3 regions of the Streptomyces lusitanus genome follow, and region 3 is predicted to be linked to each of the others. Evidence: riboswitches for the same ligand, from Rfam matches in the RefSeq annotation. Region 3 holds a riboswitch; each other region holds the start of a gene.
What was found. Region 3 has a riboswitch for cobalamin ahead of ACFOSY_RS12640 (ABC transporter substrate-binding protein). Riboswitches for the same ligand answer to the same signal wherever they lie in the genome.

Region 1: another riboswitch for cobalamin. It lies ahead of ACFOSY_RS27750 (cobalamin biosynthesis protein); the one in region 3 lies ahead of ACFOSY_RS12640 (ABC transporter substrate-binding protein).
Region 2: another riboswitch for cobalamin. It lies ahead of ACFOSY_RS03895 (ribonucleoside-diphosphate reductase subunit alpha); the one in region 3 lies ahead of ACFOSY_RS12640 (ABC transporter substrate-binding protein).

Annotation. Positions count from the first base shown of each region.
Region 1 is NZ_JBHRWL010000021.1:57,281-62,594, reverse strand. Features, by position in the region: gene cobN (cobaltochelatase subunit CobN) at 1-448, opposite strand, end outside; gene ACFOSY_RS27755 (cobyric acid synthase) at 445-1,956, opposite strand; gene ACFOSY_RS27750 (cobalamin biosynthesis protein) at 1,953-2,894, opposite strand; cobalamin riboswitch at 3,013-3,132, opposite strand; gene ACFOSY_RS27745 (hypothetical protein) at 3,326-3,547, opposite strand; gene ACFOSY_RS27740 (inorganic phosphate transporter) at 3,576-4,838, opposite strand; gene ACFOSY_RS27735 (class II aldolase/adducin family protein) at 4,994-5,314, shown strand, end outside.
Region 2 is NZ_JBHRWL010000002.1:537,699-543,012, forward strand. Features, by position in the region: gene ACFOSY_RS03890 (ribonucleotide-diphosphate reductase subunit beta) at 1-174, opposite strand, end outside; gene ACFOSY_RS03895 (ribonucleoside-diphosphate reductase subunit alpha) at 231-2,588, opposite strand; cobalamin riboswitch at 2,714-2,844, opposite strand; gene ACFOSY_RS03900 (GNAT family N-acetyltransferase) at 2,920-3,423, opposite strand; gene mctP (monocarboxylate uptake permease MctP) at 3,502-5,130, opposite strand; gene ACFOSY_RS03910 (DUF3311 domain-containing protein) at 5,127-5,314, opposite strand, start outside.
Region 3 is NZ_JBHRWL010000007.1:178,522-183,835, reverse strand. Features, by position in the region: gene ACFOSY_RS12660 (cysteine synthase family protein) at 1-88, shown strand, start outside; gene ACFOSY_RS12655 (ATP-grasp domain-containing protein) at 85-1,338, shown strand; gene ACFOSY_RS12650 (MFS transporter) at 1,331-2,599, shown strand; gene ACFOSY_RS12645 (class I SAM-dependent methyltransferase) at 2,568-3,317, shown strand; cobalamin riboswitch at 3,371-3,548, shown strand; gene ACFOSY_RS12640 (ABC transporter substrate-binding protein) at 3,577-4,602, shown strand; gene ACFOSY_RS12635 (FecCD family ABC transporter permease) at 4,599-5,314, shown strand, end outside.

The DNA.
Region 1 (5,314 bases), on a different contig from region 3:
CCTCCACGAGGTCCCGGGAGCCGTGGACGCCGAACTCCGGCATCGTGCGCGGCTGTTCGAACCCCTCGCCGGTCAGCAGCACGGTGTCCGACAGGAACCGCGCCAGCTCCGCGAGGTTCTCCGGGCCGCCCTCGACGAGGTACCGCAGCGCCTCGGCCACCACGCCCGCCGGGACGCTCGACTCGGCCATCAGCTCCGCGTCCGGCACGCTCTCCCCGCCGAGCAGCACCGTGGGGATGCCGGACGCCTTCAGCGCGGCAAGACCGTCCTCCCAGGCGCGCTTGCCGCCGAGCAGCCGTACGACGGCGAGGTCCGCGCCGTCGAGCAGCGCGGGCAGTTCCTCCGCGACGTCCACGCGGGTGGGGTTGCCGATGCGGTAGCCGGCGCCGGAGGCCCGGGCCGCCAGCAGGTCCGTGTCGGCGGTCGACAACAACAACACTGTGCTCATGCGGGCGCTCCCGGTGGGATGAAGGGCAGTCCTGTCGGCGCGCCGGACTCGATGAGCCGCCACAGCGCGTCCGTGTCCGCGTGCTGTTCGATCAGGTCGCCGAGCCGGTCGAGCTGCTCCTCGCGCAGCGCGGCGAAGGAGGTGTCGGGGGCCGGCACGAAGCGGCGGCCCGCGGCCCGCGCCACCTCGCGCAGGAAGGCCCGCCGGAAGGCGTCCGACTCCAGCGAGCCGTGCCAGTGGGTGCCCCAGGTCTGTCCGACCCGGCACCCGTCCAGGAAGGGTTCGCCGCCGAGGACCTCGGCGACCCCGTGATGGATCTCGTACCCCTCGACGGGCTCACCGAGGGCTTCGCCCGACGGACGCGTGAGGGTCTTCTCCCGCGCGAACCGCACCCGTACGGGCAGCACGCCGAGCCCGTCGACCCGTCCCCGCCGGCTCTCGACGTCGTCCTCGATGTGCTCGCCGAGCACCTGGAAGCCGCCGCAGATCCCCAGCACGGGCCGCCCCTCGGCCGCCCGCCGCCGCAGCGCGTCCGCCAGCCCGCGCTCCCGCAGCCACTCCAGCGCCTTCACGGTCCCGCGCGTCCCCGGTACGACCACGAGGTCGGCGTCGGCCAGTTCCTCGGGGCGGTCCACGAACCGCACCACGACGCCCGGTTCGGCGGCGAGCGCGTCCACGTCGGTGAAGTTGGACATCAGCGGCACCGCGCACACGGCGACCCGCAGCACGTCCTCGCCGACCGGAGCCGCGACCACGGACTCCCGCACGGTGCCCCGCAGCGACACCCTGAGTCCGTCCTCCTCGTCGATGCCGAGCCCGTGCCGGAACGGCAGCACGCCGTACGTGCGCCGCCCGGTCAGGCCGTGCAGCATGTCCAGGCCCGGCTCCAGGAGCGAGACGTCGCCGCGGAACTTGTTCACCAGGAACCCGGCGACCAGTGCCTGGTCCTCGGGGGAGAGCAGCGCGACGGTGCCGAAGAAGGACGCGAAGACGCCGCCCCGGTCGATGTCGCCGACGACGAGGACCGGCAGGCCCGCGTTGCGTGCGACGCCCATGTTCACGATGTCGGTGCGCCGCAGATTGATCTCGGCCGGGCTGCCGGCCCCCTCGCAGATCACTGCGTCATACGTGCCCCGCAGCCGCTCCAGACAGTCGAGGACCGTGCCGAGCAGTTGTTCCTGCCGTCCGCCGTGGTAGCCGCGGGCGCTCATCTCGCCGACCGGGCGGCCCATCAGCACCACCTGGCTGGATCGCTCGCCGCCCGGCTTCAGCAGCACCGGGTTCATCAGCGCGGTCGGCTCGACGCGGCACGCCTGGGCCTGCATGGCCTGCGCCCGGCCGATCTCGGCGCCCTCCCGCGTCACGAACGAGTTCAGCGACATGTTCTGCGCCTTGAACGGCGCGACCTTCACGCCCTGGCGCACCAGCCACCGGCAGATCCCGGCGGTGACCACGCTCTTGCCGGCGTCCGAGGTGGTCCCGGCGACCAGCAGTCCGCCACCGCTCACGTCGCACGTCCCTTCAGCACGCGCCGCGCCGCCACACCGGCCGCCAGCGCCAGCCAGCCGACGCGCCGTGACAGGCGCACCGCCCGGTCGATGTCGGAGACGGCGACGGGGCGTCCGCCGCCGTTGAGGACGGGCCGGTGCTCGACCCGGCCGCCGTAGGAGAGGGGCCCGCCGAGCCGTACGCCGAGCGCGCCCGCGAAGGACGCCTCGACGGGACCGGCGTTGGGGCTGGGGTGCTTCGCCGCGTCCGCGCGCCACGCCCGTACGGCGCCGCGCGGGTCGGGCCCGGTGAGCGCGGCGAGGACGGCCGTCAGGCGTGCCCCCGGCCAGCCGGCGACGTCGTCGAGGCGGGCGGACGCCCAGCCGTAGCGGCGGTAGCGGGGCGACCTGTGACCCACCATCGCGTCCAGGGTGTTGACGGCCCGGAAGCCCACCAGACCCGGCACCCCGGCGACCGCGCCCCACACCAGGGCGCCCACCACGGCGTCGGAGGTGTTCTCGGCGACGGACTCCACCACGGCGCGGGCGATCCCGTCGGCGTCCAGGGCCTGCGGGTCACGCCCGCACAGGTGCGGCAGCCGCTCCCGGGCGGCCTCGACGTCCCCGGCCTCCAGCGCCCGCGCGATGACGCGGGCCTCGCGGGCCAGCGAGGTCCCGCCGACGACGGCCCAGGTGGCGACGCCGGTCAGGGCCGTGGAGGCGGCGGGGGAGGAGCGTACGAGACGGGAGGCGAGGGCGGCCGACGCGACGGCTCCGCCGACGCACACGGCGGTGTGCACGGCTCCGCGGCCCCGGTCGTCGCGCCACAGCACCCGCTCCACGGCGGCCGCGGCCCGCCCGAAAGCGGCGACCGGATGCCCACGGCGCGGATCGCCGAGCAGCAGGTCGCCGAGGAGGCCGGCGGCGGCGCCGTACGCGAACACGCGATCGGCACCCATGGGTCAGCCGGTGACGGATCCGGAGGGAACGGCCCCGAAGGGGGGTGGGGTGTCGCTGGTCGACCTCGGCAGGCTGCCGCGCATGGCGATATGTCCTCACTCAGGGTGTCCGCGCCCTGGTTCGACGAGACCGGCGGCGAGAGTTCCTGGCTCCCGGGGGTGGTGACCCCGGTGACAGTGGCGGGACCGCGCCGGATTCGCACCGGCTTCCTCTCCTGCCGCCGTAATGGCGGAGGCAGTCCACCATGCCCCCGGAAGGGCCGTCAACTTGCCGTTGACCTGCGGGGCTGAAGTGTGCCGAGGCCCACAGAGGGGCTCACGTGGGTGACGGCCGTGCACGCCGTGACCGGCCGGCGGGGGCGCGGACACGGCGAAGGGCGGGACGGGAGCCGCTGCTCCTGCCCCGCCCGCTCACGCGTGCGGCCCGGTGGTCAGGCCATGATCAGGTAGATGCCGTAGCCCACCGCCGCCGCGCACGCGGCGAAGCAGGCGTAGGCGCCGGTGACCGCGAGGCCCGCGGACCGGCCCTCGGCGGTCGCCCGCTCGCGGCGGGACAGACCGGAGATGCCGAGGGTGAACAGGGCCACCAGGGCCACGGTGACCACGAGGCTGACGCCGAACACGGAGCCGAGGGCCGCCCAGTCGATCTTCATGCTGCTTCTTCCTTCGTGCCGGACGCGGTCAGACGGTCGTCGAGGCGGCCGACGGGGCCTGCGGGTCGGCGCCGACCGGCGCGGGGATGGTGGCGGAGAGCTCCTCGGCGGCGGGGCCGGCCGGCGGCGGGGTCACGGCGGCGATCGCCTGGGTGACCACACCGGCGGGCTCCTCGGAGGCCTCGGGGGTGTCGTGCTCGTTGACGTTGGTGTGGTCGACGACCTCGCGCCGGGAGATCTTCCAGATGGCCGCGCTGGAGGCGACCAGGAAGACGGCCACCACGGCCGTGCCCCAGCTCCCGAAGCCGCACACCCACTCGGCGAGGGCCGCGACCAGGGCGGCGGCCGGCAGGGTCAGGCCCCAGGCGACGAACATCCGGGTGGCCGTGGACCAGCGGACCACGCCGCCCTTGCGGCCGAGGCCGGCGCCCATCACGGAACCGGACACGGAGTGCGTCGTGGAGAGGGAGAAGCCCAGGTGCGAGGAGGCCAGGATGACCGTCGCGGCGCTGGTCTGGGCGGCGAAGCCCTGCTGCGGCTGGAGGTCGGTCAGGCCCTTGCCCATGGTGCGGATGATGCGCCAGCCGCCCAGGTAGGTGCCCAGCGCGATGGCGAGACCCGCGGAGAGGATGACCCACACCGGCGGGTCGGAGTCGGGGGCGACGGCGCCGCCCGCGACCAGGGCGAGGGTGATGATGCCCATCGTCTTCTGGGCGTCGTTGGTGCCGTGGGCCAGGGAGACCAGGCCGGCCGAGGCGATCTGCCCGGCACGGTAGCCCTTCTCGGAGGCCTTGGTGTCGGCGTCGCGGCCCAGGCGGTAGGTGAGCCGGGTGGCGAGCATCGCGGCGATGCCGGCCACCAGCGGGGCGGCGATCGCGGGGAGCAGGACCTTGGTGACGAGCACGTCGCCGTGCACCGCGCCGAAGCCGGCGGAGGCGACCGTCGCGCCGATCAGACCGCCCATGAGGGCGTGCGACGAGCTGGAGGGCAGGCCGACCAGCCACGTGAGGAGATTCCAGAGGATCGCGCCGACCAACGCGGCGAAGATGACCTCGGGACGGATGCCGGCCTCGTCGACGAGGCCCTTGGAGATCGTGTTGGCGACCTCCACCGAGAGGAATGCGCCGACAAGGTTCAGCACGGCGGACATGGCCACCGCGACCTTGGGCTTGAGTGCACCGGTCGAAATGGTCGTTGCCATCGCGTTGGCGGTGTCGTGGAAACCGTTCGTGAAATCGAACGCGAGTGCGGTTACCACCACAATCGCGAGGATCAGCGAGAAGCTTTCCATTTACCCAGGCAATCGTTCGAGGTCATTGGCTGGTCGAACGTAAGTAACCAGGGTGAACGGAAGATGAACTGGAACGGGCATCGCGGTGACCGTAAGAGGGGGTGTGTGCTCCGCCGTCCAGCCCAGGCCGCCAGGGCTCCTGGCAGGATCTCCACATGGCCGAACGACACAGGACCGGACAGGAAGCGGAGGGCGCCGTGCGTGGCGTCCCGGGCACGCGCGGTGAGCGCTCCGCGGGGGTGGACGAGCGGGTGGACGAGGCGGTGGCGCGCGCCTGGGAGGAACTGGTCGCGACGGCCCGCCGCACCGTCGCCGACGGCCTGGTCGTCGGCACCTCCGGGAACGTCTCCGTACGGGTCGGCGACACCGTCCTCGTGACGCCCACGGGCGTCCCCTACGACCGGCTGACCCCGGCCGACGTGACGGGGGTGGACCTCACAGGCCGGCAGGTGATCGGCACGCTGGTCCCCACCAGC
Region 2 (5,314 bases), on a different contig from region 3:
CGCCACGATCGAGTCGCCGGTGGCGAAGAACGCCACCAGCCGGCCGATCAGATGCTGCTCCTCGGGCGTCAGCTTCGCCAGGTCGGCGACGTCCGAGTGCAGGTCCACCTCCTCGACGTGCCAGGTGTTCTTGATCGCGTCCCGGTAGCGCTCGTAGAAGTCCGGGTAGCGCATGGGGCGCAGGGTCAGCTCGAAGCCGGGGTCGAGCAGGTTCTTGGTCGTGCTGGTGGTCACTGGCAGGCCTCGCAGGATTCGGGGTTCTCGAGGGAGCAGGCGACGGCCTCGGGGTCGGCCGGCTGCTGGACGGGGACGGCGGCGCGGGCCGCGCGGGCGATCCGGGTCGCCGGGCGGGAGCGCAGGTAGTAGGTGGTCTTCAGCCCCTGCTTCCAGGCGTAGGCGTACATCGAGGAGAGCTTGCCGATGGTCGGCGTCTCCAGGAACAGGTTCAGCGACTGCGCCTGGTCCAGGAACGGGGTGCGGGCGGCGGCCATGTCGATCAGACCGCGCTGCGGGATCTCCCACGCCGTGCGGTACAGCCGCCGTACGTCCTCGGGGATCCAGGCGAAGTCCTGCACCGAGCCGCCCGCCTCGCGCAGCGCCTCCCGGGTGCGCGCGTCCCACACGCCGAGCCGCTTGAGGTCCTCCACCAGGTAGGAGTTGACCTGGAGGAACTCCCCGGACAGCGTCTCGCGCTTGAACAGGTTGGACACCTGCGGCTCGATGCACTCGTACACGCCGGCGATGGACGCGATGGTCGCGGTGGGCGCGATCGCCAGCAGCAGCGCGTTGCGCAGGCCCGTGGCGGCGATCCGGGTCCGCAGCGCCGCCCAGCGCTCCGGCCAGGCGAGCTCGACGCCGTAGTGGTCGGGGTGCAGCACGCCCCGCGCGGTGCGGGTCTTCTCCCAGGCGGGCAGCGGGCCGTGCCGCTCGGCGAGGGCGGCCGACGTCTCGTACGCGGCGAGCATGATCCGCTCGGCGATCCGGGTGGACAGCTCCTTCGCCTCGGGGGAGTCGAAGGGCAGCCGCATCCGGAACAGCACGTCCTGGAGCCCCATCACGCCCAGACCCACCGGACGCCAGCGGCTGTTGGACCGGGACGCCTCCTCGGTCGGGTAGAAGTTGATGTCGACCACCCGGTCCAGGAACGTCACGGCGGTGCGGACCGCCGCGTCCAGACGCTCCCAGTCCATGCCGTCCCCGCCGGCGAAGGCCGCGAGGTTGACCGAGCCGAGGTTGCAGACCGCCGTCTCCCCGTCGTCGGTGACCTCCAGGATCTCCGTGCACAGGTTCGAGGAGTGGACGACGTGTCCCGGCTCGGCGGTCTGGTTGGCGGTGCGGTTGGCGGTGTCCTTGAACGTCATCCAGCCGTTGCCGGTCTGCGCGAGGGTGCGCATCATCCGGCCGTACAGCTCGCGCGCCGGGATCGTCCTGCGGGCCAGGCCCTTCGCCTCGGCGGCGCGGTAGGCCGCGTCGAACTCCTCGCCCCACAGGTCGACCAGCTCGGGCACGTCCACCGGGGAGAACAGCGACCACTGCCCGTCGGCGTCGACGCGGCGCATGAACTCGTCCGGCACCCAGTGCGCCAGGTTCAGGTTGTGCGTACGGCGGGCGTCCTCACCGGTGTTGTCGCGCAGTTCGAGGAACTCCTCGATGTCCGCGTGCCAGGTCTCCAGGTAGACCGCCGCCGCGCCCTTGCGCCGGCCGCCCTGGTTCACGGCGGCGACCGAGGCGTCCAGCGTCTTCAGGAACGGCACGATGCCGTTGGAGTGCCCGTTGGTGCCGCGGATCAGCGAACCCCGGGCGCGGACGCGGGAGAAGGACAGGCCGATGCCGCCGGCGTGCTTCGACAGGCGGGCGACCTGGTGGTAGCGCTGGTAGAGGGAGTCCAGCTCGTCCGCGGGGGAGTCCAGGAGGTAGCAGGACGACATCTGCGGGTGGCGGGTGCCCGAGTTGAACAGCGTGGGGGAGGAGGGCAGGTAGTCCAGCCGGCTCATCAGCCCGTACAGCGCGGCGACCTCCTCCAGCGCCCGCTCGCTGTCGTCCTCGGCGAGCCCGCAGGCGACCCGCAGCAGGAAGTGCTGGGGCGTCTCGACGACCTTGCGGGTGACCGGGTGACGCAGCAGGTAGCGGCTGTGCAGGGTGCGCAGCCCGAAGTAGCCGAAGCGGTCGTCGGCGCCGGTGTCGACCAGCGCGTCCAGACGGGCCGCGTGGAGCCGGACGAAGGCGGCGGTGCGGTCGGCGATCAGACCCTCGCGGTACCCGGTCGCGACCGACCCGGTGAACGAGGTGACGCCCTGCGAGGCGGCCTCGGCGCGGATGGCGAGGGTCAGCAGCCGGGCGGCGAGCCGGGAGTAGGCGGGGTCCTCGGAGATCAGCCCGGCGGCCGCCTCGGTGGCCAGTTCCCGCAGCTCCGCCTCGTCGGCGGCGGCGGACCGGCCGCGCAGCGCGGCCGCGGCCACCCGGCCGGGGTCGGCGTCGGGCAGGTCGGCGGTCAGCTGGGTCAGGGTCCGCAGCAGCGCGGCACCGGGACCGTCGCTCTCCTCGGTCACGCGGGTCGCTGAAGCCGGATCGGCTGGCGCGATGGTCACGTGTGGCTCTCCCTCGCTCGGCACGGGGGCCTCGAAGAGCGCAGGGGGCAGCACACGAACGCACGCGGCGTCGCGTCCACCGGCCCATTCCGCGAGGCCCGGACGTCAGGGCACCCGGACCGGAAGGGCCGGGCGCACTGTCGGCAGGTCCTCGGACTGACTCCCGTGCGCGCCCGTGGGCAGGCATGGGTACACCGTTGCGGGACAGTTCCGGATTCGCACCGGATTCCCCTGCGACGACAGCGAGCACGAGCATACATCTTGTGCCGGGTGCGGCTGGCGGACCCATATGTTGTGTCGCGCGGGCCGGGCGACGGCCCGCGCGGAGCCGTCAGAGCGTCAGCTCGTAGACCACCAGCATGATGTCGTCCAGCTCCGGCAGCGGATTCCAGTCCCGCGCCGGGGCGCGCGTGAAGCCCAGCCGCTCGTAGACCCGGTGCGCGGCGTGCATCGTGCGCTGGGTGGACAGCACCATCCGCTCCCGGCCGAGCGCCCGCGCCCGGTCGACGCAGGCGCGCACCAGCGCCTCGCCGGCGCCCCGGCCGCGGTGGTCGCGGGAGACCGCCAGCATGCGTATCTCCGCCTCGCCCGGCTCCGCGATGTCGGCCATGGGCCCCGGGCCGGGCACGAAGGTCACCCCGCCCAGCAGCGCGCCGTGCTCCACGGCGACCAGCACCTCGGCCGCCGCCGCCCGCTTCGCCACGTCCCGCAGCTCGCCGAGGTAGCTGTCGCTCTCCCCGAAGTCCAGCAGCCCGTCGCCGAGATAGGCCTGGGCGGTGATCTCACCGAGTTCCGCGTGTTCGCCGGCCGTCACCGGCCGGATGACGATGTCCATGAGGGGAGTCTGCCGTACGGGTACGACAGCGGGCCGCCGGTTTTCCACCGGCGGCCCGCTGCCCTGGACGCGACGGCGTCAGTGCGCGCTGCCCGCCGTGGCCGGCGGGAGCTCCACCTGGACGCCCGGGTCGCCGGCGTCCGCCGTGTAGTCCTGCGGCTTGGTCTCGTCGACGCCCTCCGGCGCCTTGACCGCCCGCATGACGAAGGTCAGGACGACCGTGACCAGCACGTTGAGCACGAACGCGGTGAGACCGATGTAGCCGATCTCCCCGATGCCCGGGATCTCGTCCGAGGACCCGCCGAAGTGCTTCTGCGTCGGCGAGGCCACCCCGTACGCGGCGACCGTGCCGTAGATCATGCCGACCGCCCAGCCGCCGATCAGCGCCCAGCGGTGGAACCAGCGGGTGAACAGGCCGCCCACCAGCGCCGGGAAGGTCTGGAGGATCCAGATGCCGCCCAGCAGCTGGAAGTTGATCGCGACGGTCTTGTCCATGGTCAGCACGAAGACCAGCGCGCCCACCTTCACCAGCAGGGACACGACCTTGGAGACGGCGGTCTCCTGCTTGGGCGTCGCGTCCGGCTTGATGAAGTCCTTGTAGATGTTGCGGGTGAACAGGTTCGCCGCCGCGATCGACATGATCGCCGCCGGCACCAGCGCGCCGATGCCGATGGCCGCGAAGGCCACACCGGCGAACCAGTCCGGGAACATGTTCTCGAACAGCTGCGGGATGGCCAGCTGGCCGTTCTGCACCTTCACCCCGGCCGCGATCGCCATGAACCCGAGCAGCGCCAGCAGGCCCAGCATCAGCGAGTACAGCGGCAGGATCGTGGTGTTGCGGCGGATCACCTCACGGCTGCGCGAGGACAGCGTCGCGGTGATCGAGTGCGGGTACATGAACAGCGCGAGCGCCGAGCCCAGCGCGAGGGTGGCGTACGTCCACTGGCCCGCCTCGCCCGGCACCGTAGCGCCGCGCGGCGCGCCCGTGGCCGGGTTGGTCTGGCTGTACGCCTCGGTCGCCTTGGCGAAGATCTCGTCGAAGCCGCCCAGCTTGATCGGGATGTAGATGATCGCCACCGCGATCACGATGTAGATCAGCGTGTCCTTGACGAACGCGATCAGCGCGGGCGCCCGCAGCCCCGACGAGTAGGTGTACGCGGCCAGCACACCGAAGGCGATGAGCAGCGGCAGGTCCTTGATGAACCAGTTGGTGTTCTCGCCGCCGCCGACGCCCATCACGTCCAGCACGGCCTGGATGCCGACCAGCTGGAGCGCGATGTACGGCATCGTCGCCAGGATGCCGGTGACCGCGACGGCCAGCGAAAGACCCTTCGAGCCGAACCGCCCGCGCACGAAGTCGGAGGTCGTCACATAGCCGTGCTTGTGCGACACCGACCACAGCCGGGGCAGGAAGGTGAAGATCAGCGGGTACACCAGGATCGTGTACGGCACCGCGAAGAAGCCGGCCGCGCCCGCCGCGTAGATCGCCGCCGGGACGGCCACGAAGGTGTACGCGGTGTACAGGTCGCCGCCCAGCAGGAACCAGGTGACCCAGGTGCCGAACGAGCGCCCGCCCAGGCCCCACTCGTCGAGGGTGTGCTCGTTCGCGGCCCTGCGCCAGCGCGCGGCCAGGAAGCCCATCACGGTGACGAGCAGGAAGAAGAAGATGAAGACGGCGAGTGCCACGCCGTTCACGCCGTCGTTCACTGCTCCGCACCGCCCTTCCGGTCCGCGCGGGCGCGCTGGTCACGCTGCCAGAGCTTGTACGCGACCATCGTCAGGACGGTCGAGATCAGCACCCACAGCATCTGGTACCAGTAGAAGAAGGGGATGCCGATCAGCACCGGGTCGGTCTTGGCGTAGGACCCGACCCACAGCATGGCGACGAATG
Region 3 (5,314 bases):
CGGTCCGGAGGAGATGACCATGCCCTGGTCGAGGATGACGTGGCGGCGCACTCCCTGCCCGGCACGCTGGAAGGAGAGTGCCGCATGACCGTGGCCTGCCTGGAGTCGCTGACCTTCGGCCTCGGCCGTCTGGTCCGGGCCGCCGACCGGCTCGGCGAGCGCCTGCTGCTCCTCACCCGGGACCCCGCCTACTACACCTACGAACTGGACCGGCTGCCCGCCGGCGCCCTCGACGTCGTCGTGACCGACACCTTCGACGTGGAGCGGTCCGCCGCTCTGCTCCGGCGCACCCCGGGACTGCGCGGCCTGATCAGTTCCACCGACACCTGGACCCTGGCCGGCGCCGCCCTCACCGAACGCCTCGGCCTGCCCGGTCTCGACCCCGCCGTGCTGCGGCTGACCCGGGACAAGGCCGCCGTACGCAACCGGCTGCACGACGCGGGTCTCACCCGCGCACGGGCCGTCGAAAGCGCCGCCCCGGACCGCGAGGCACGCGCGCTGCTGCTCAAGCGGACGGGGCTGCCGCTCGTGCTCAAGGACACGGCGGGCACCGGCAGCCAGAACGTGTGGCTGGTCCGTGACGAGGAGGAACTCGACGCGGCGCTGGCGGAGGCGTCCGGCCGGGACCTGAAGGGACGGTTGTTCGCCGAACCCTATTTCAGCGGCCCGGTGTACAGCGCCGAGACGCTCACCTGGGACGGCCGCACGCGACTGCTCGGCGTCTCCAGCCGGCTCATGTCGCCGGAGCCGCACTTCCGCGAGGAGATCACCGCCTTCCCCGTGGCGTTCCCGGCCCCACAGCGGACATCACTCGAGTCCTGGCTCGATCAGGTGCTCGCCGCCATCGGTTACACCGACCGGTTCGCTCACGTGGAGTTCGTACTGACCGCCGACGGCCCGGAAGTGGTGGAGGTCAACCCCCGCATCGGAGGCGCGCTGGTCGGGGAGGGCCTGTGCCGGGCGCTCGGCGTCAACGTGTACGAGGCGATGATCGAGGCCGCGCTCGGCCGCCGCCCCCGTCTCATGGACGCGGACTGTCCCGGCGGTCCGGCCGTCGCCTTCGTTCTCGGCTACCCGGCCGCACCCGGCGTGTTCACCGGCGTCACCGGGCTCGACCGGCTCACCGGCATGCCGGGAACACCCGCCTGGTACCCGGTCAAACGCGTCGGCGATCCCGTCGAGCACCTGGGCGACAGCCGGGGATACGCGGGCATCGTGTACGCCGAGGCGGAGACCGCCGAACTCGCCACCCACCGCGCGGTGGCCGCGGCCGGTGCCCTGCGGGTACGCACCGGCCCGTTCTCCGACCCGGCCGGCCCGGAGGCGCCCGGTGGGTGAACGCACCGCCCGGGAACCGGGCCTGCGGGCCTCGCTGTTCCCGCTCACCGGCCCGCTGCGGTTCCTCCTGCTCAGCTCGTTCCTCATTCCGCTCGGCAGCTTCATGGTCCTGCCGTTCATGTCGGTGTTCCTGCACGAACGGCTCGGGATGGGGCTCGGCACGGTCGGTGTCGTCCTGGCCGTCGCGTCGCTCGTGCAGTTCTCCGGCGGCATCGTCGGCGGGGCCCTCGCGGACCGGATCGGGCTGCGCCGCACGATGGTGTGGGCCCTCGTCGTGCGCACCGCCGGTTTCACCGGGCTCCTGCTGGCCCTGCGCTGGCCGCCCCTCGCGGTCGGCGCGCTGGTGCTGACCTGCTGCGGTGCCGCGCTCTACCTGCCCGCGAACAAGGCGTACCTGGTGCACGGCGTCGACGACGCGCGCCGGCCGGCGTTCCTGTCGGCGGGCAACGCGGCACTCAACGCCGGAATGGCGGTCGGCCCACTGATCGCCGGACCCTTCGTCCTGTCCTCGCCCGGCTGGCTGTTCGCGGCCGTCACGGCGCTGTTCCTCGCGGTCACGGCGGGACACGCACGGCTTCCCGGACCCGACGGCACGCATCGCACCGAGTCCGCGGACACGGCTCGCCCGGGTCTCCTCGCCGGTGTGGCGGTCCTGCCGTTCGCCGCCAACGCGCTGGCCTTCTACCTCTACTTCCACTTCCAGCACTTCCTGGCGGTGTACGCCGTCGAGCGCGCCTCCAGCGCGTTCTACAGCGTGGTGCTGCTGCTCTGCTTCACGCTGGTCATCGTCGTACAGCCGCTCGCGTCCGGCCTGATCCGGCGCATGCCGTACGCCCTCGCCCTCGCGGTCGGCTTCACCGGTCTGGCGGCGGGCCTGGCCGTGCTGGCGGCCGGTACCCGGGCGGCACTGCTGGCGGGCGGAGCGCTGATCACCCTCGGCGACATCGTGCTGTTCCTCAACAACGACCTGGAGGCGCTGCGCCGCAGCCCCCGCTCCGACGCCGTGGTCTTCGGTCAGCAGCGGCTGGCCGCGGGCCTGGGCGCCTGCGCGAGCGGCGTGCTGGGCGGCCAGCTGTACGGCCTCGGCGAACGGGCGGGACACACTGGATGGTTCTGGCTGCTGGCCGCCGTCCAGTGTCTGCTGCTTCCCCCTCTGCTGCTCACGCTGCGCCGTCGCACGGCGCGGCTCCCTGTCCCCGACGGCGATCCCGAAGGAGCACTGACGCGCGATGACACGGACGGGCGGATTCCAGGACGATGACTTCTGGACCGAGTTCCATGACTTCCTCTTCTCCGAGCAGCGCTACGAACAGGCCGAGGAACTGCTCGACACCTCCCCGCTGCTCGCTCTCCCCGACGGGTCACGCGTGCTGGACCTGTGCTGCGGGCCGGGCGTGTTCACGGTCCCGCTCGCCCGCCGCGGGCACCGCGTGACCGGAGTGGACCTGAGCCCGGCCATGCTGGACCGGGCACGCAAGCGGTCGGCGGACGCCGGTGCCGACGTGACGTACGTACGAGCCGACGCCCGCGCGTACGAGGCACCGGGCGGCTTCGACGTCGTCCTCAACATGTTCACCTCCTTCGGGTACTTCGAGGACCCCGCCGACAACGCGCGCGTCCTGCGCACGATGTACACCTGCCTGGCACCCGGCGGCACACTCGTTCTGGACGTCGCCGGGAAGGAGCTCCTGGCCCGCAGGGTCACCCCGCCCAAGGTGGTGCGGCGGGGCGACGACCTGATGGTGCAGACCGACACCGTGCTGGACGCGTGGGCGCGACTGCGCAGCGAGTGGGTGCTGGTCCGGGGCGAGCGGGTGACACGGGCCACCCTGACCTGGTTCGTGTACAGCGCGGTGGAGCTGCGGCGGATGGCCGAGGAGGCGGGGTTCGGGCGCGTGGAGGTCTTCGGCGGGTTCGACGGGCGCCCCTACGACGAGAACGCCGAGCGGCTCGTCCTGCGGGCGGTCCGCGAGGCGTGAGGAAGGCGGGGCGTGCGGCCGGGCCCGCACGCCCTTTCGCCGTCGGCTCGGGGAAACGTAGGATCACCTGGTCATCGCCGCGACGGGAGACAGGAAGCCGGTGCGAATCCGGCACGGTCCCGCCACTGTGACCGGGGAGCGCCCCTCCGACATGCCACTGCGCCCAGCGCGGGAAGGCGGAGGGAACGCCGATCCGGGAGTCAGGACACTGGTCCGTCGCGGGCCCGATCCGAGGAGCGCGGACTCCAGGAGGCTTCACGTGTCCCCTTCGTTCACCCCTGCCCGCACACGCGGGTTCCTCCGTGCCACGGCCGCTGCCCTGGCTCTTTCGTCCGTGCTGCTGACCACCGGCTGCGGCTCGTCCGACGGGACCGACGGTGACGGGAAGGCCACCGCCGCGGCGCCGGCGGGCTTTCCCGTCACCGTCGACAACTGCGGTGTGAGGACGACCTACGACGAGCCCCCGTCGCGGGTGGTCACCATCCACCAGCACCCCGCGGAACTCATGCTCGCCCTCGGCCTGAAGGACCGCATGGTCGGCACGGCCTTCCCCGACTCCGCCGTCCTGCCCGAACTCGAGAAGGACTACGAGGCGATCCCCGAACTGGCGGAGAGGGAACCGTCGTTCGAGACGGTCCTGGACGCCGAGCCCGACTTCGTCTACGGCGGCTACGGCAGCGCCTTCGACGAGAAGGAGGGCCGTTCCCGCGAGGCGTTCGCCGACGCCGGCATCGACACCTACCTCAACCGCGAGTACTGCGGCAAGAAGAAGGTGACGATGCAGGACACCTACGACGAGATCCGCACCATCGGCACGATCTTCGGTGTCCCGGACCGGGCCGCCAAGCTGGTCGCCGACCTGCAAAGCCGCGTCGGCAAGGCCACCGCGGCGGTCGAGGGCGGATCCCGGGTGTCCGTCTTCGTCTACGACAGCGGCGACAAGAGCGCCTTCACCGCGGGCGGCAAGAGCCTGGGCACCGAGCTCATCCGCCTGGCCGGCGGCGAGAACGTCTTCGCCGACCTGGACGACGTCTTCGGCGACGTCTCCTGGGAGCAGGTCGTCGAGCGCAAGCCGGACGTCATCGCCATCTACGACTACGCCGGCGCCGGAAGCGTCGAGGAGAAGAAGAGGTACCTTCTCTCCCAGCCCGCGCTCGCCGACGTACCCGCCGTCAGGAACAAGCGGTTCGTCGTCCTGCCCCTGACCGCCACCCTGGTCGGCATCCGCTCGGCCTACGCGGTCGAGGACCTGGCCCGCGGACTGCACCCCGAGAGCTTCCGGTGACCCAGGCCGCCACGGGCACGCCCGCCGAAGAGGCGGTGCGCCGGCGGAAGGCCGACGCGTCAGGGGCGGGCCGTACGAAGTTGGCCGTCACACTGCTCGTACTCACCGCCTTGCTCCTGGTCTCCGCCATGGCGGGCCTCGCGATCGGCTCCGTCCAGGTGCCGCCCGGCCAGGTGTGGGGCATCGTGACGCACGCGCTGGGCGCCGGCTGGCAGGATCCGGACTGGTCGCGGGCCCGGGAGACCATCGTGGTGGACGTGCGGGCGCCGCGGGTGCTGCTCGGTGCGGTCACCGGTGCCGGTCTGGCGGTGATCGGCACCGCCCTGCAGGCCCTGCTGCGCAATCCGCTCGCCGAGCCCTACCTGCTCGGCGTCTCCTCCGGGGCGTCGCTCGGCGCGGTCTCGGTGATCGTGTTCGGGGTCACGCTCTTCGGGCCCCTCTCCCTGTCGGTGGCCGCCTTCGCGGGGGCCCTGGGCGCGCTCCTGCTCGTGTACGCCACCGCCCGCACCGGCGGACGCATCACCTCGTCACGGCTGGTGCTGTCCGGAGTGGCGATCGCGGCGGTCCTCACCGCGCTCCTCGATCTGCTGCTGCTCACCACCGACCGCGGCAACGAGGCCCGCGCGGTCCTCGCCTGGACCCTCGGCGGCCTCGGCGGCGTCGACTGGGGCACGCTGTGGCTGCCGAGCACGGCCCTGCTGCTCGGCGTCGG